DNA from 2 places in the Anoxybacillus sp. PDR2 genome. Region 2 is predicted to be linked to the other one. Evidence: riboswitches for the same ligand, from Rfam matches in the RefSeq annotation. Region 2 holds a riboswitch; the other holds the start of a gene.
What was found. A riboswitch is a leader RNA that binds a small molecule or an ion and turns the genes downstream of it on or off. The one in region 2 is predicted to bind S-adenosylmethionine.
Positions count from the first base shown of each region.

Region 1: it holds a riboswitch for S-adenosylmethionine, as region 2 does, so the genes downstream of both, GRQ40_RS10975 (methionine ABC transporter ATP-binding protein) here and GRQ40_RS05300 (hypothetical protein) in region 2, are expected to answer to the same signal.

Region 1 covers NZ_CP047158.1:2,296,106-2,303,997, forward strand. The annotation lists gene GRQ40_RS10965 (type B 50S ribosomal protein L31) at 401-658, opposite strand; gene rpmG (50S ribosomal protein L33) at 697-846, opposite strand; SAM riboswitch class I at 1,197-1,305, shown strand; gene GRQ40_RS10975 (methionine ABC transporter ATP-binding protein) at 1,466-2,479, shown strand; gene GRQ40_RS10980 (methionine ABC transporter permease) at 2,469-3,134, shown strand; gene GRQ40_RS10985 (MetQ/NlpA family ABC transporter substrate-binding protein) at 3,176-4,009, shown strand; partial or broken gene GRQ40_RS10990 (MFS transporter) at 4,182-5,301, shown strand; gene GRQ40_RS10995 (SOS response-associated peptidase) at 5,612-6,280, opposite strand; gene GRQ40_RS11000 (ABC transporter permease) at 6,404-7,192, opposite strand; gene GRQ40_RS11005 (ABC transporter permease) at 7,195-7,892, opposite strand, start outside.
Region 2 covers NZ_CP047158.1:1,084,317-1,092,208, reverse strand. The annotation lists gene GRQ40_RS05320 ((Fe-S)-binding protein) at 1-274, opposite strand, end outside; gene GRQ40_RS05315 (FAD-binding oxidoreductase) at 276-1,601, opposite strand; gene GRQ40_RS05310 (diacylglycerol/lipid kinase family protein) at 1,931-2,818, opposite strand; gene GRQ40_RS05305 (hypothetical protein) at 2,994-3,191, opposite strand; gene GRQ40_RS05300 (hypothetical protein) at 3,223-3,567, opposite strand; SAM riboswitch class I at 3,617-3,722, opposite strand; gene GRQ40_RS05295 (AraC family transcriptional regulator) at 3,866-4,789, opposite strand; gene GRQ40_RS05290 (hypothetical protein) at 4,829-5,272, opposite strand; partial or broken gene GRQ40_RS18950 (hypothetical protein) at 5,339-5,443, opposite strand; gene GRQ40_RS05285 (hypothetical protein) at 5,687-5,920, opposite strand; gene GRQ40_RS05280 (RHS repeat-associated core domain-containing protein) at 5,931-6,584, opposite strand; gene GRQ40_RS05275 (hypothetical protein) at 6,912-7,346, opposite strand; gene GRQ40_RS05270 (RHS repeat-associated core domain-containing protein) at 7,349-7,892, opposite strand, start outside.

The sequences.
Region 1 (7,892 bases), 1.2 Mb from region 2:
ATGGATTAAGCTTTTTGGTTTTTGGAACGATTTGTTAGTTTTATTATAACGAGAGGTGCATGTTTGTGCAATGGTTGATCGGACAACCGTTTCATTCAAAATGTATGTGTCGTCGATCTCCAGGGATTTTTACGCCATTGGAGGTCGACGACTTTATTTTTTATCTGTGCTTTGTTCAGACCCCGTAGCGATCCGAAGGGGATCGCATGACCAATAAGCTATATCAATCCGGCTTATCAATTCATCCCAGTAAAATTTTAAACGGGCGCATCTGGAAAGGCAGACTGGGTTTATATAGAAATCCTCTTTTTTTACTCAACAGTTTATGAGAAACAATTTTTTCTCCCTCATCAATAAAACCATTGGCTCCCGGTCGGTCTCGTACGGCTTTATCCTTCCATTATTTATCTTGCTGCTGCAAATGATATTTTTTCATAAATTGTTCAGCTCTTCCGCGACGGTCCGTAAATTTTTGTTTCCCAGTATAAAAGGGGTGCGTATCTGAACTAATTTCCACTTTAATAAGCGGATATGTATTCCCGTCTTCCCATACGATCGTTTCGTTAGAAGATTTGGTCGATCCGCTTAAAAATTTATATTCACTGTTGACATCCATAAAAACCACTTTTTGATAGTTAGGATGAATGCCTGGCTTCATTTGAGAATCACTTCCTTTAGATTATTTTCAGCAAAGCGCTACTTCGTTTCGCGATGCAGCGTATAGCGCTTTAAACGTGGTGAATATTTTCTTAATTCTAAGCGCTCTGGATTATTTCGTTTATTTTTTGTCGTGATATAGTTACGGTCACCTGTCTCTGTGCACTGTAAAACAACTTTTACTCTCATGCCTAAGATCCCTCCAAACTGAAAATATTTGATACACCATTAAATCGTAATAATTACGATTTAACATATTCAACTTATCAAAAAAATAAGCAACTGTCAATCGTCAAGAAAGAAAGTCAGATTCGCCCTCTCATAGCTTAGAGAAAAAATCCTAAAAGTTGACGATCGCTTTGTCGTTCTCTCTTCTCCTTTTGTGGACAAATATAGATTTACTTTCGGGCCATCTATAAATAAAAATTTTTTCTTATTTTCCCTATAATGTAAGCGTTTTTATCTTTTTTTCATAAAAACCGATATTGACAATCAGCTTTATCGGAATTATGATGAGTATAAAAATTCCATAAACAAACCGCTTATCAAGAGCGACCGAGGGAACAGGCCCAATGACGTCCGGCAACCTCCCGCAATCGGGAACGGTGCCACATCCTGCAGAATGGCTTTCATTCTGAAAGATAAGTCTGGTATTTACATACCGATGCCTCTTTCTGAGTGAAAGAGGTTTTTTCTTTTATATGGAGGTCCATGCAAAAATTTTCGTTACCATATGAAAAGAGCCATCGCGAGACTTTTTGCAAATTCCATTCTTTTTAAAAAAGCTCGACTCTCAGGGGGGAAAGTGATGATTGAAATCAAGGATGTAACTAAAATTTACACATCGAAAAACAGGCAAGTCATCGGCGTCGATCACGTCTCTTTGACCATCCAAGCTGGAGAAATTTTTGGCGTCATCGGCTATAGCGGCGCCGGCAAAAGCACGTTGCTGCGCTGCCTCAACCTTTTGGAGCGGCCGACATCTGGACAAATTATGATAGACGGCGTTGATTTAACATCTTTAAACAGCGAACAGCTACGGCAAGCGCGTCTAAAAATCGGAATGATTTTTCAACATTTTTATCTTGTCAGTTCAAAAACAGTTTTTGAAAATATCGCATTCGCTTTAAAAGCCGCTAACAAACCGAAGGAGGAAATAGAGAAACGAGTCAATGAGTTGCTAGACATAGTCGGTCTGTCTGACAAGCGAGATGCCTACCCTGCCCAGTTGAGCGGCGGACAAAAACAGCGAGTCGGCATCGCGCGGGCGCTTGCGAATGATCCCAATGTCCTTTTGTGCGATGAAGCAACATCGGCACTCGATCCAAGCACAACCAAATCCATTTTGACACTGTTGAAAAAAATTAATCGCGAATTAGGCATCACTATTGTATTGATTACCCATGAAATGGAGGTAGTGAAAGATATATGCGATCGCGTCGCGGTTATGCAAAATGGAAAAATTATAGAATTAGGAACGGTATATGAGCTTTTTACCAATCCAAAGGAGGAATTAACGAAATCTTTCATCAATAGCATCCTGCAATTTGAAGTTCCTGACCATCTGTTGCAAAAACGGACAGGAACGATGGTGAAAATTTTATTCAAGGGAGAGAGCGCCGAAGAAGCGATCGTTTCCGATATGTTGCAAACCTTTAAAGTGAAAGGCAATATCTTACACGGGAAAATCGAATATATTCAAAACATCCCGCTCGGCGTCTTTATCATGGAGCTGACAGGAGAGCGCAAAGAAATTGAACGAGCGCTCGATTATATTTCCGAAAGAACCAATGGATTGGAAGTGATTGCGCATGCTGCTTAATGCTCTTATCGATCTTATTCCTGAACTAAACAAAGCGTTTTTAGAAACGATTTATATGGTCGCCATCTCTCTTTGTATCGCGATCCTTATTGGACTTCCGTTGGGGATTCTGCTTTTCGTCACGGATCGGGGCCTTTTTTTAGAAAATAACATCGTCAAATCCGTTCTAGGCTTTGCGGTCAATCTGATTCGTTCGATTCCGTTTGTCATCTTGCTCGTCGGGCTGCTGCCGCTGACAAGACTGATTACCGGAACCACCATCGGTCCTACTGCTGCCTCTGTCTCGCTGTCGGTTGCCGCCATTCCTTTTTTCGCAAGAATGGTAGAAACCTCATTGCGAGAAATTGAGAAGGGAGTGATTGAAGCAGCAATTGCCGTTGGGGCTACGCCGTGGATGATTATTAAAGATGTACTGCTGTCGGAAGCTCGCCCGGGCATCGTCCACGGGATCACCATTACAACGATTAGCTTAGTCGGATATTCTGCCATGGCCGGCATTGTCGGCGGCGGGGGCATTGGCGACTTAGCGATCCGTTTTGGCTATTATCGCTATGACAATACGGTGATGATTACAACGATCGTTGTTTTAATTTGTCTTGTTCAAATCATTCAATTTAGCGGTGAACGCATCGCCCGTCTTGTCGATAAACGGTAAAAAACAACGCAATCGATAAAATAATCAAGGGGGATTTCAACATGAAAAAACGACTGGTTTTACTTATTTGCCTTCTTTCCTTTTCACTTTTAGCGGCATGCGGCAATAAAGAAGCTGCTTCCGGAAGCACGCAGAAAAAAGAGCTGACGATTGGCGCAACTTCCGGTCCATACAGCGACATGGTCAACCAAGCGATCAAACCGCTGTTAGAAAAGAAAGGATATAAAGTCAAAGTAGTGGAATTCAGCGACTACATTCAACCAAATTTAGCTTTAGCCAATGGCGATTTAGACGCTAATTTATTCCAGCATAAAATTTATATGGAGACATTCGCTAAAGAGCATCATCTTGATCTTTCTGAAGTCATTATTGTTCCAACTGCTCCAATGGGGATTTATTCAAAAAAATTTAAATCACTAAATGAAATCAAGGATGGAAGCGAAATGGCGATTCCGAATGATCCTACGAACCTGGCAAGAGCACTACTAATCTTACAAGACCAAAAACTGATCCAGCTTGACTCATCCGTCAATCCGCTCACTGTTTCGGAAAAAGATATCAAAGAAAATGTCAAGCACCTTAAATTTAAACCGATTGAAGCAGGGCAATTGCCGCGGACAGTTGAAAGCGTCGATTTGGCGGCGGTGCCCGGCAACTTCGCTTTAGCGGCAAAAATGGACTTAAATGACGCTCTTGCCCTAGAAAATATGCCGGATGATTATCGCAATCGCATCGTTGTGAATACAAAAGATTTAAATCAACCGTTTGTCAAAGATATCCAAGCAGTGGTTCAATCAAAAGAATTTGAAAAAGTGATCGACCAAAATTTCAAAGGCTTTGGAAAGCCAAAATGGATGCTGGAACGAAAACAATAACTTCTCCCATACACGCCGTCTCCTCACGGCGTGTGTCTTTTTCACAGCATGGAAATAGACGTTTCGCCATCGAACCATTATAGTAAAAATAGATCGAAGAACAATAAAGAGGCGAGAACTATTGATACACATTCAAGGAGGCAGTACAGAATCTAGCAAAGCAAGCTAGGCGCTGTTTTTGGGCGGTTTTGTCACCTTCGCCAGCTTATATACGGCTCAGCCGCTCTTGCCGCTGTTCGCAAAAACCTTTCACATTTCTGCCGCTTCAGCTAGCTTAGCCATGTCTGTATCGACCGGTGCATTAGCCATTATCATTCTCCTTGCCGCGAGTACTCGGATCGCGCTGGAAAAAAGAGAGTGATGACCATCTCGTTGCTGTTAACATCGTTATTAACGATGGCAAGCACGCTACTCTCCCACTTTCCTTCTCTTGTGCTTGCGCGCGCGTTACTCGGTATGGCAGCTGCCGACGTCCCCTCTTTAACAATGGCTTATATTACGGAGGAATTTCAAGCAGAAGGAATTGGCAAAGCGATGGGGCTTTATTTAGCGGAACCAGCATTGGAGGCATGGCTGGACGAATAGCGATCAGGCTATTAACCGATTGGTTTTCATGGCGGACCGCACTGTTTTCCATAGGAGCCTTTTCGCTTTTATTAAGCGTTATTTTCGCCGTGATCCTGCCGGCGCCGCGCCATTCTGCCCCAAAGCCGTCTAGCGGCAAAACGGCTTTGGCGGCCTATGTTGTCCATTTGCGCCATAAACCGCTGATGTCGCTGATTATGCTCGGCTTTTTATTTATGGGAGAGTTTGTGACGCTGTACAACTATATTAGCTTTTTATTAAGTGAACCGCCATACTCATTAAGTCTATCCGTGCTTGGATTTTTGTTTATGGTGTACTTATTCGGAAGCTTCAGCTCTGTTTATATGGGAAAAAAAGCCGATTTATCTGGATATGCGCCCACATTAAGTCTATCGGTCACATGGACCATTCTCGGTGCCGCTATTCCCCTTATTCCTTCTGTTGCGATAAAGCTGATTGGGCTTTCACTATTTACGTTTGGCTGCCATTCGATCGCCAGCACATGGATTGGCAAATGCACAAGGCTCTATAAAGCGCAAGCAGCTTCTCTTTATCTGCTATTTTATTATGTAGGGTCGAGCTTGGCGGGGACAGCAGGAGGTTGTTTTTAGATGCATTTTCATTGGTTGGGTGTGATCGCGTTTATCATTGCTTTGCTGCTGTTAAGCTATCCGTTGATTAGATATGCCCAAAAGCATCTCCAATAAGTGTTCGTCCTGTCTGCTATCTTGTTCTTCCTAAAAGCGTTCCCGCTTTCTCCTTCAATAAAAAACGCCGGCGGATCTTCTGTTTCCGCTAGCGTTCCCCCATGCTTCAATCCCTAAAACAAACCTTCCGAAGGTAAGTTTCCTCAATGTCATCTAGTAGAGTCGGGCGGCCGAGTCTCGAAAAAGAGTTCACCTTGATCACACGAATCGATGACAACGGCAAGATCATACATATTTTCCCAACCGACACTCTTCCAAAGATCATTCATTTCGTCCTTAAAAGGACAAGAACGTGCAAGTTCCCTTCCTCTCATTGACTATGAATCGGCTCCAGACATGCACGAACATCATTTTTCGGTGAATTGACAATCGAATCTACTTCATACATGCTCATCTTTGCCGCGGCATATGGCTTAAGCAACGATTTCACATAATCGGTATCCTCTAGCTTTGCATCCAGCCATGCTTCATGCTGCTCTGGCGGCAAAATGACCGGCATCCGCTCATGAATGGGGCTGACCAATTCATTTGCTTCCGTTGTAATAATGGTACATGTATACAACGCCGTCCCTTGCTTGTCCCATTTTTCCCACAGCCCTGCAAAAGCAAAAGGCTCACCATTTCGCAACGTAAAACGATACGGAATTTTGTTCGTCCCTTCCTTTTTCCATTCGTAAAATCCGTCCGCTAAAATTAAACAACGGCGCCGTTTCAACGCTTGACGAAAACTCGCTTTTTCATCGACGGTCTCGCCTCTCGCATTGATCATCTTCCAGCCGATTTTCGGATCATTCGCCCAAGCGGGCACGAGCCCCCACCTCATCATTTTTCCGATCCTTATCCCATTCTCTTCAACAACCGTCAGCACCGCTTGGCTTGGCGCGATGTTAAAACGGGGCGATAGCGGTTCAGGAAAAACAAAATGAAACAACGCTTGCAACTGCTCCATATCAGCCGCCAACGAAAAACGTCCGCACATCCCAATCCCCTCCTTTAAATATATACTTATGTACAAGTATAACACTAAGAGGGAGCGATATGCGCGCTCCCTTTCATCTTTTGCTCCATTATGTCCATCCGTTTTCTCTACCTTGCGCTTTCCTCAGCTGCTTGCACTTGTATACGAACGCAATGCAAACCGCCAAAAGCGACGTGCCAGCCATAAAAACACAACAGCCAGCAATCCAGCAATAAGCGCAGTCGCCATATTCCATTTTCCCAGCAACGATAAAGCCGGCATATTCGTAATTACCGCCGCTGGCAGCACATAAGTCAAAATCACGCGCACCCAGCCGCGGTACATGCCGATCGGAAACCGCGCTGTTTCAAAGAAGGAATCAAAAATAAAAGATAAATCATCAATGCGGATCACCCAAAACGACGTCGTCATCAGCATCATCCATAACGAATAAATCAATACGAGCGACGAAGCCATCGTGATAAGAAAAACGAGTATATCAACCAATGATGGCATATAATGCTTTTCCGCTAGTCCATAGACGATCAGACCGAGACCAAGAGCAACATCAATCAAACGCCAAAACACTAAATGACGAAAGCTCACATAAAACATGCTATCAACAGGCTTGGTTAAAATATAATCAAGCGTGCCGCGGCAAACATGCTCAAGCAAACGCGGCATATTGGGACGCAAAGCAAAATCGATCCAGCCTTTCAATGTATTAAAGACGCCGAGCAGCACAAGTACATCCGCATATGTCCATCCCCCAAGCCGATCGGTCTGATAAAAAAAGATGTTGATAGTCAAAATCGCAATCCCAATGCCCAAAAAGCTGGAAATCAGATTCCCGAGAAACTCGCTGCGATATTCCAGCTCTTCAACAAAGCACGCCCGGAAAAATTCGCGGAAAATTCGCCAGTATCTGCCCATGCTCAACCACCTACCGCTTGATTTTTCTTTAATCCCGCTTTCCAGATCCATTGAAGCGCCATGATGAATATCACAGCCCAAACCGATGCGATCACAAAGCCTTGGCGCACCTCATGACCATTAGCGGCTTGGTTGATCAGATCAATCGGAAAACCGATCATGTAACGAAAGGGCAGGAAAATGCTCCATTGCTGCAAAAGCGGTGGAAGCATCGATAATGGCGCAATTCTCCCTGATAAAAATAAAGAGATAACTTCCAGCACGCTGTAGATAGCCGCAACTTTTGTTACCCAAAAACCAAGCAGCCCGCAAGTATAGCTAAGCAAGAAACGAAGCAGCGCGCCCATCAACACCGCCGCCAAAAATAACAACAGCTGACTCACTGATATCTCAACGTGCAGTGCCGGCACAAATAGCGCCGCCCCCGCCCATATCGGTATTAAGATAACAAGAAACAATAGCTTATACACTACATTCTCCGCAATCGCCCAATGGATCGGATGCAACGGCCGGATGATATAGTTGGAAAATGTCCCTTCGCGAATTTCGCGATCGAGCTCCCAAACATCCCATGCACTTGTCATTCTTTCTACAAAAATCACGGCCATAAAGTAAAAAAAGAACGCATCGCTTTGCGATGGATCAATGTTGATCCAAACAGCCATCGTAATCAAGGGCTGAGTGATAGCCCCGGTCATCC
Region 2 (7,892 bases):
CGCGGCAATCAAGACACGCAAAAACCGGATCGGCAAACGCTTCATTCACTTCCAGCTTTCCTTCGGCAACCGATTTAATCAGATGGACGCGCCCGCGCGGAGAATGCTGTTCTTGCCCCGTTTGTTCATAAGTTGGACAGGATTCCAAGCACATGCCGCAATGAACACAATCGGCCCATTTGCTTTCATCAGGAGGGTCATTCCAAAGATAATTCCCCAAGCTCGCCGCTGTACATGCCGGTGCTTGTTTTACATCGTTCTCTCTTACACTCACATTATATCCCTCCTACAAATCGTCCATGATTAAGAGTAGAATGGGGATCTATTTTTGTTTTAATACCTTCTAATAGGAAGAAATAAGACGGTTTTTCACCCCAAACCTCTACTTTTTGCCGAAGCGCCAACGGCAAATGTTTCACAATCACGTATCCGCCAAGCGGGATCACAAACTGACGAAGCCGCTCAATGGCAGCAACAACCTCTTCGCCCGTCCCTTTGATATATATTTGACATAGTCCATGCCCAAGACCGCCATGCGCCTCAACAGCTATATTCATAGCGTCTTGTAAAATATGGCTTGCTTTTATGACTTGAAGAGCATCGAGATTGACAACGCCGATTTTCAAAGCAGCCTCTATTTCGTTGCTGCTTCCGCTTTCCCTCCCATTCGGAGCGATGGTGTAAAATTGTCTCCAAAATGCTCGCGCTTCTTTTAATGGTAAAATCGTTATGTTTGTTTTGGCTGGCTGAATGCGCTTGACAAAATTCTCCTGGTAATGGACAGCGCTTTCGACATCTTCAAAGCTGATCGCTACTGTATAAGCATGATTCCCTGTTAACCGCTCCGATAAAGAAGGGCTTAACAATTCCAGGGATGTCGGTTCCATCAACGAATCTAGCAATTCCACAGCAAAAGCGCGTATTTCTTCCATCTTTCCTTCTTGAAAGGATAATAGAATAAGGCTTTCATATTTCGGAAGCGGGCGAAGCTTCAACGTTACTTCCGATATCACTCCGAGCGTCCCCATAGAACCGATAAACAGCTTGTTCATATCATAGCCAGCCACATTTTTAACCACTTTGCCTCCCGAGCGGATAACCGTTCCATTCGGGTAAACAATTCTCATTCCAATGACGCTGTCGCGAGCAGAACCATAACGAAATCGTTTCGGACCACTGTCGTTCGCTGCAATAGCTCCACCAATCGTGGCATATTCTGGCCATATCGGATCCAACGCGATCGTTTGGTTATATTCGGCTAAATATTCCTGCAAAGATTGAAACGGTGTCCCCGCTTTAACCGTTAATGTCATGTCACCAACGTTATGCTCGACAACTCCTTTATATTCCGCCAGTGAAAGCAAAAGATCGGCGACTTCCGTTCCCCCGCCAAATCCTCTCTTCGTTCCGCCGCCGACAATCGTTACTTTTTTTCCATGGTTGTCTGCATACATTAAAACATTGGAAATCTCCTCTTCCGACTGCGGATAAACGGTGACCCGACCGCTATTTCCCAGCGGATGTCCCACATCTTCTTCTACTTGAACGTGGCTGTCGCGCAAAATCGCCTTTAATTCTGATAAAAATTCTGTGGCGAGCAATCCTCACACCCCTTATTGTTTTGTAATAAGAAACATCGTTTCTATAATTTCGTGCAACGAATCCTTTAAGCATGATCATTGAAATGTATACTACTTACCATTTATTTAATCACTTTTTCCACTATTTTTCAATTAATTTTTAGAATTTATAAAATAGTATAAATATATCATTTCCCCAGTGCTGATGATCTATTATGCTACTAAAAAACAGAATGATCTTCCTGCTTCTTCTCTCGAACAAGAAACGCCAGTGAACCTATTCATTTGCCCACAAAGCGTTCCTTAGATGAAAATAAATGGCTTGAACAGCTTTTTTGCCTGCGGGAGGGTCACATAATTAGCAACGCCTCCTTCTGAATCGTTACATTCACTGGAGTTTTCGTGAGAATCTCGCCATCGCTTTGGACAATTATCGGCGGTTCAGCGATAATTTCTACCTGTTTTCCTTTGATCATGGTGACACTTGGATGTGAAACATGCTTTCCTTTATACGCTTTTGGAAACGTGCGTAACAGCTCCCATTTTGTGACGCTATGTACGATACAAATGTCAAAAAGTCCGTCATCGTAACAAGCATCCGGACATATTTTAATCCCTCCGCCGTAATTCGGAGTATTAGCAATGGCAATGAACCATACATTTGAAAAAGATTGAACCTCCCCGTCAATTTTTAATTGAATGCGGACGGGACGATATTGGAATAAAGCATGCAAAACGCTCAATCCATAGGAAAGATCGCCTAACCTAACGAGATTTAATAAATCTTTATATTTAGCGGTATTGTTGATTTCGGCCACTTTGCCGTCAAATCCGATTCCCGTTACAGTCATGCAGTATTCTTCGCCAATTTTTCCAACGTCCATTTTTCTTTTCTTTCCTCTTAAAATACGTTCCAACGCCCTTTTATAGTCCATCGGTATATCAAGAGCCCTTGCTAAATCATTTCCTGACCCTGCCGGAATAATCCCTAAAGGTATATTCGAATGAATGAGCCCGTTTGCCACATCGTGGATTGTGCCATCGCCGCCAACGGCGACAACCGCATTGCATGCTTTAGAAGAAAACTCCTTCACTATTTCTACCGCATGTTTTGGACGTTCTGTAAAACGAACTTGATAATTTACCTGCTTCTCTTGAAGCAGCTTTTCAACCTTTTTCCAAACTTTCAGCCCTTTTCCGTTTCCTGAGATTTTATTAACAACAAAATAATAGATCATATCGATCGTTCCCTCTAATCAAAGATCGTAACATGAAAATCCCAAACAAGGTCCCGCTTTACATCGGGACGCTTGTTTTTCTCTTTTTACTTTACCGATTTGAGAATTCCGGCCATTTGCTGCTCGTGCCGAAGAAAAAATAAAGGCCCTACCGTTTTTCCTCATGAGCGGTACCCTAAGCGATGGCAACCGTCCTTTTTCTTGTTTCACTCCCTCTCACTAAGGTAAAGGTTTCGAAAGGATCAATGAGCATAGCGACATGCCATTTAGGAGACAAGAACCGCCCATTTCGCTGAGTCAATCTCATTCCGCTGACATTCGTTTCCATGTCTTTTCCTCGAATACCAGCATGCTCATCTATTTCGACTTCCATAGCTCCCTCTCCTTTTTCTTTTCTAACGTTTTTAATCAATCTGCCCGACCGGCAGCCCTTGCTCTCTTAGCTCCCGCCAAATGTAACGATCGAGCGCATAGGGCTCTTCTGCTTTGAACACTTCCACTTCCGCCAACGTAAGTAACAGTTGAAACGGTTTTCCAAATGCTTGCCCATACAATAGAAAAAAGTTCGTATGGTGATCAATGTAAAAAATCGCTGTAGAATCCCATTGACAAAGCTGACGTTTTACACCGTTGGCAACATGTAAAGCGAATGAAGCAGCTTTCATATGGCACGCCATGTACCTGCGGATCGTTTCGCTCATCATTCTCGCCCCTTTCTCAATAAGGATGGTCACAAACGGCTCTGCCAAAATAAAAAGCTCTTTCCGCCATGAATGACGCGAAAAGAGCTTGAAGCCGTCCTTATCATTCAAAGCGAAGCGCTTTGCGGGTAGGAGCACCTTGCGTCAAGCGCAGGTTGCTGTGAAGTCATTGAGCCCGATCTCTCGTTCACTCTTGATAAGACTTATTCAGTTATTCCTATGCTACCATTATTTTATGGAAATGACAACCATTTTTTAATTTCCAAAAACTAGGATTCATAACATCGAAATAACAAGGACTTCTTCATTACGATCGACCATCGTCGCCAGATCATTCGTCCTATTCCTAGCCCCCGCTAGATGATCCCCTTTCTTTTATAGGGACATATAAATGAACTTTACACTTTCCTTCCGGATCTGTTTCTGGATTATTCATACAAAATTCTAGGCACGGCCTATCATCCGCATCATACTCACTATTTGGCAACCACTGTCCAAATAAACTTTGATACGCAATCGCTAATTTATCAATCGTATCGTAAAACTGATATAAGGCATATAATCCGCCAGGTATTGTTTTATATTGAATATCGGGATCTTCATCTCCCTTGAAACCGGTCGGCAGCGTCACACACGCATCATAGCGGCAAGCAAATTCTTCTACAACAAGTGGATCATCCAATGAGATGCCAATAAAATCGTGCTCTGGCGGATACAATCCGTTTCGGTTTGCCCATTCGTTTAATTGATTCCATGCATAATACGTTTCTAAATAACTACCCACATGCCTAACAAAAGCCACTTCATAGTCAGGAAGCTCTTTAATCATTATATTCATGCTCCATATTCTCCTTAATAAATGATGGTTAGCGTAAGTATAACGGATCGGAGCAGACCATTCTTCTTGATTCTTGCTTATATCTAATGAAATATTGCGATTTTGATGTTTTTTTCTTACGTCACTGGGAACCATGTGAAAATGTTGTTTAAAAGCAGCATTAAAATTTGAAACGGAGCCAAAACCACAGAGATTGGAGATTTCCAAGATAGATTTAGTCGTTTCAGTTAAGTAATACACCGACTTTTGCAGACGAATTTTTTTCACATAAGACATCGGTGTCATTCCAACAATCGAAGTGAAGATACGATTAAAATGATATTTCGAAAAATGGGAAACGTTGGCTAATGTATCAAGATGAATAGGCTCGTCATAATGATCATGAATATACTTGACGGCTCTTTCAATTCTTTCATAATAATCCCTTCTCATTTCATTGCCTCCTAATATTCGCTGAACCCTACTCTTTCACTAATAGTATCGCATGGGAGCTATCACGATTTTCCCTCGTTCTTCAGTGGCAACTCTAACACCATTATGTTTGTAAATAATTCTAATTGCACCGTTTCTAATGACTGTTCTTGAAGTGCCGTTCTTCATTACATCTTCAACAACATTTGTCGGAATCCCTCCCGTTTGATGCCCTCTTGCATATCCTATTGGCTGTCCAGTCACTGCCGCATTTTCCGAAACCGAAAGTACTTTTCCCCATGGATCATAGCTATAATTCGCGACCGTCGTTCCATTTTCATCGACAATGCGGATAACATAGCCGCGGTAGTTGGTGACATAATAGAACGGATCGCCGTTTTGGTTCGTCACCGTATTCGGTTTGTCGCTCGTCCATACGGTTTGGCCGTTGTCGTTGGTAATGCGGATTAAGTCCGAACCGTCATAGTGATAATGGTACGTCACGCCATTGACCGTTTTCGTTTCTCTCCGTCCATCTGGGCGATACGTGAAGCTGGCGACCGTGTTGCCGTTTACGTCTTTGACTGAAAGCAGGCGTCCTTCTCCGTCCCATGTGTATTGGTAGCGGTCGTCCTCGAGAAGATTGCCGGCGTCATCATATGTGAACCCTTCGATTTTTCGACAAGTGGCTGACCCCCTAAACTAAAACGAGACAACAGATTTCAGGCATGTTTCGCAGTCCCGAAGATGTTCATATTTTTGCCTCATGCGCAGCATTGTCGACTCCTTAACTTAAAAAGAGCGATTCCATCATTGAAAATACCCTTTTGGTTTTGATTATTCCAGAATTTATCTAGTAATAAGCTGAATAGTTACAGACGATTTTGTTATTATTCTCAAAGTAGGAACACTTAATATTTAAAAAACATGAGTGATTTCGATTTGAGATACAATATCTTTTAATTTTTCTTCACCAATCCACGCATTATCTATAAAATCACTTACGTTTGTATATTCTTGATGATTCAAATTATAGTACTTTGTAAAACAAATACCCACTTGAGTATTCGTTATTGAATAACGCTCATCATTATAGATAAATTCTATATCATGTCCAATTTCTATAAGTTCTATTAGTCTTTCTAAACTCATATTTTATCTCCTACCTCCTTCCTTTATTCATTGGTTCTGCTCCTCCTCTTTTAGGCTTTTTTCCGTCCCATTTCCATTTATGTCGATGAGGCCCCCAAGGGTGGTGTTTCGGATTTCCGTGATCGCTATAATCCATGTCTTTTTTCGCCCTTCCCGCACTATCATAATATCTTCGTTGTATAACTTTTCCTTTCTTATCTCTTAAAGTTAAGCTTCCTTTTTTAGGGCCTCTAAGGGGCAAACTTTTCCCCATGTACAGTCCTGCTCCTATTGCAACACCATCGGCAATAGCTTGTCCTACAACAATAGTGATAGGAATCATCCAAGCAAACTTCCCATCCGGATCCACCAGCATCACCGTATTATCATTCGTATACGTGTATCCATTTTGTGTTAATGGATTATCTTTATCTCCAGAATACGCATCCCTCGAAATAAACCTCGCCGTCTCCGGATCATAATAGCGGGCTTGCAAGTAGTACAGCTTCGTTTCCCTATCATAATAATATCCTGCATATCCTAGCGGTTGTCCAGCCACGGCCGCATTTTCCGAAACCGACAACACTTTGCCCCATGGGTCGTAGCAGTAATTCGCGATCCTCGTGCCGTTTTCGTCGACAATGCGGACGACATCGCCGCGGTAGTTCGTGGCATAGTAAAACATATTGCCATTCGCATTTGTAACCGTATTCGGTTTGCCGCTCGCTCATACGGTTTGGCCGTTGTCATTGATAATACAGATAAAATCAGAGTCAGCATGATAAAATTTCATTTCACATATAAAAACTCTTTACTCTTTATTAAAAATATTTTTTCAAAAGGGCATCTTTTTATATTGATCTTATACACACAAAATTAATATAAAAAATTATCATGCAGGAGTTCCAAGGGTTATTTGTATATGTTGTACTACAAAGGGAGTTATTCGGCACTGCATCCCCTATAAAAAAGACTTTGAAAGAGTATTATGACTCTTTCAAGGTCTTTAAATTTATGCATTGTGTAACACATTTTTTGCAGCTTCGCTATTTGGCATTATCTTTAATATTTCTTGGGCAATTGCTTTAGCTTCTTGTTTACTAATTAACTTTTCTGGAATGTCATGGAATAACAACAAATGTTCTTTCAAACTAACATCTTCAGGGCTTAATTCAACTGCTCTTTTAGCATGGTATAATGCACTTGCGTAAGCGTCTGGTAAATGGCACAATGCAGTACTTAATAACTCTGAAGCTAAGTAATGATAATATGCAGTCTCATTATTATTTATCAAATAACAGACAAATGAATAAGCACTTATACTCTCTTCATCAAATCCTAATTCAAGAACAACTTGCTCTAAAGTATTTCTATCTTCATTCTCAATATATTCTTTTGCTTTTTGAAAATCACCCGATGTTATTAATTGCTTTATCTTTTCCTTCATAGTTATTTCACCCACGCATCAGATATTCTTATTGTTCCATCAGGTAGTTTTTTGTATGTCACCTGTACCAATTGTCCATTAACCATTTTAACTCTAGAAGAAACAGATTTATAAGGTATATCTGCACCATTATGCATTACATCGATGATAATTTCTTTTATTTTCCCCCAATTCTTATCAGGCACAAGTTTTTCCCATTGATGATTAGATTTTTTACTTCCATTTATAATATGCTTTATCTGATTACTGTTAAGTTTCCCTATTGCATCATGTACTTTAGAAGAAGGCAATAGCTTAACTTTACCCGTACCTTTACGTAAAACCTTCTTTGCTACTTTCCCTACCGCTTTTTTAACTAAACTCTTTGCTACTGCCCCGCTGACCATAACATATGTGAGAGCACCTGCAACAGTCCGATACAATGTGGTTAATCCACGATTTCCATCCGGATCCACCAGCATCACCGGATTATCATTCGCATACGTATACGCATTTTGAGTGATCGGATCGTCTTTGTCTCCCGGATCTGGATCTCTTGAGATAAAC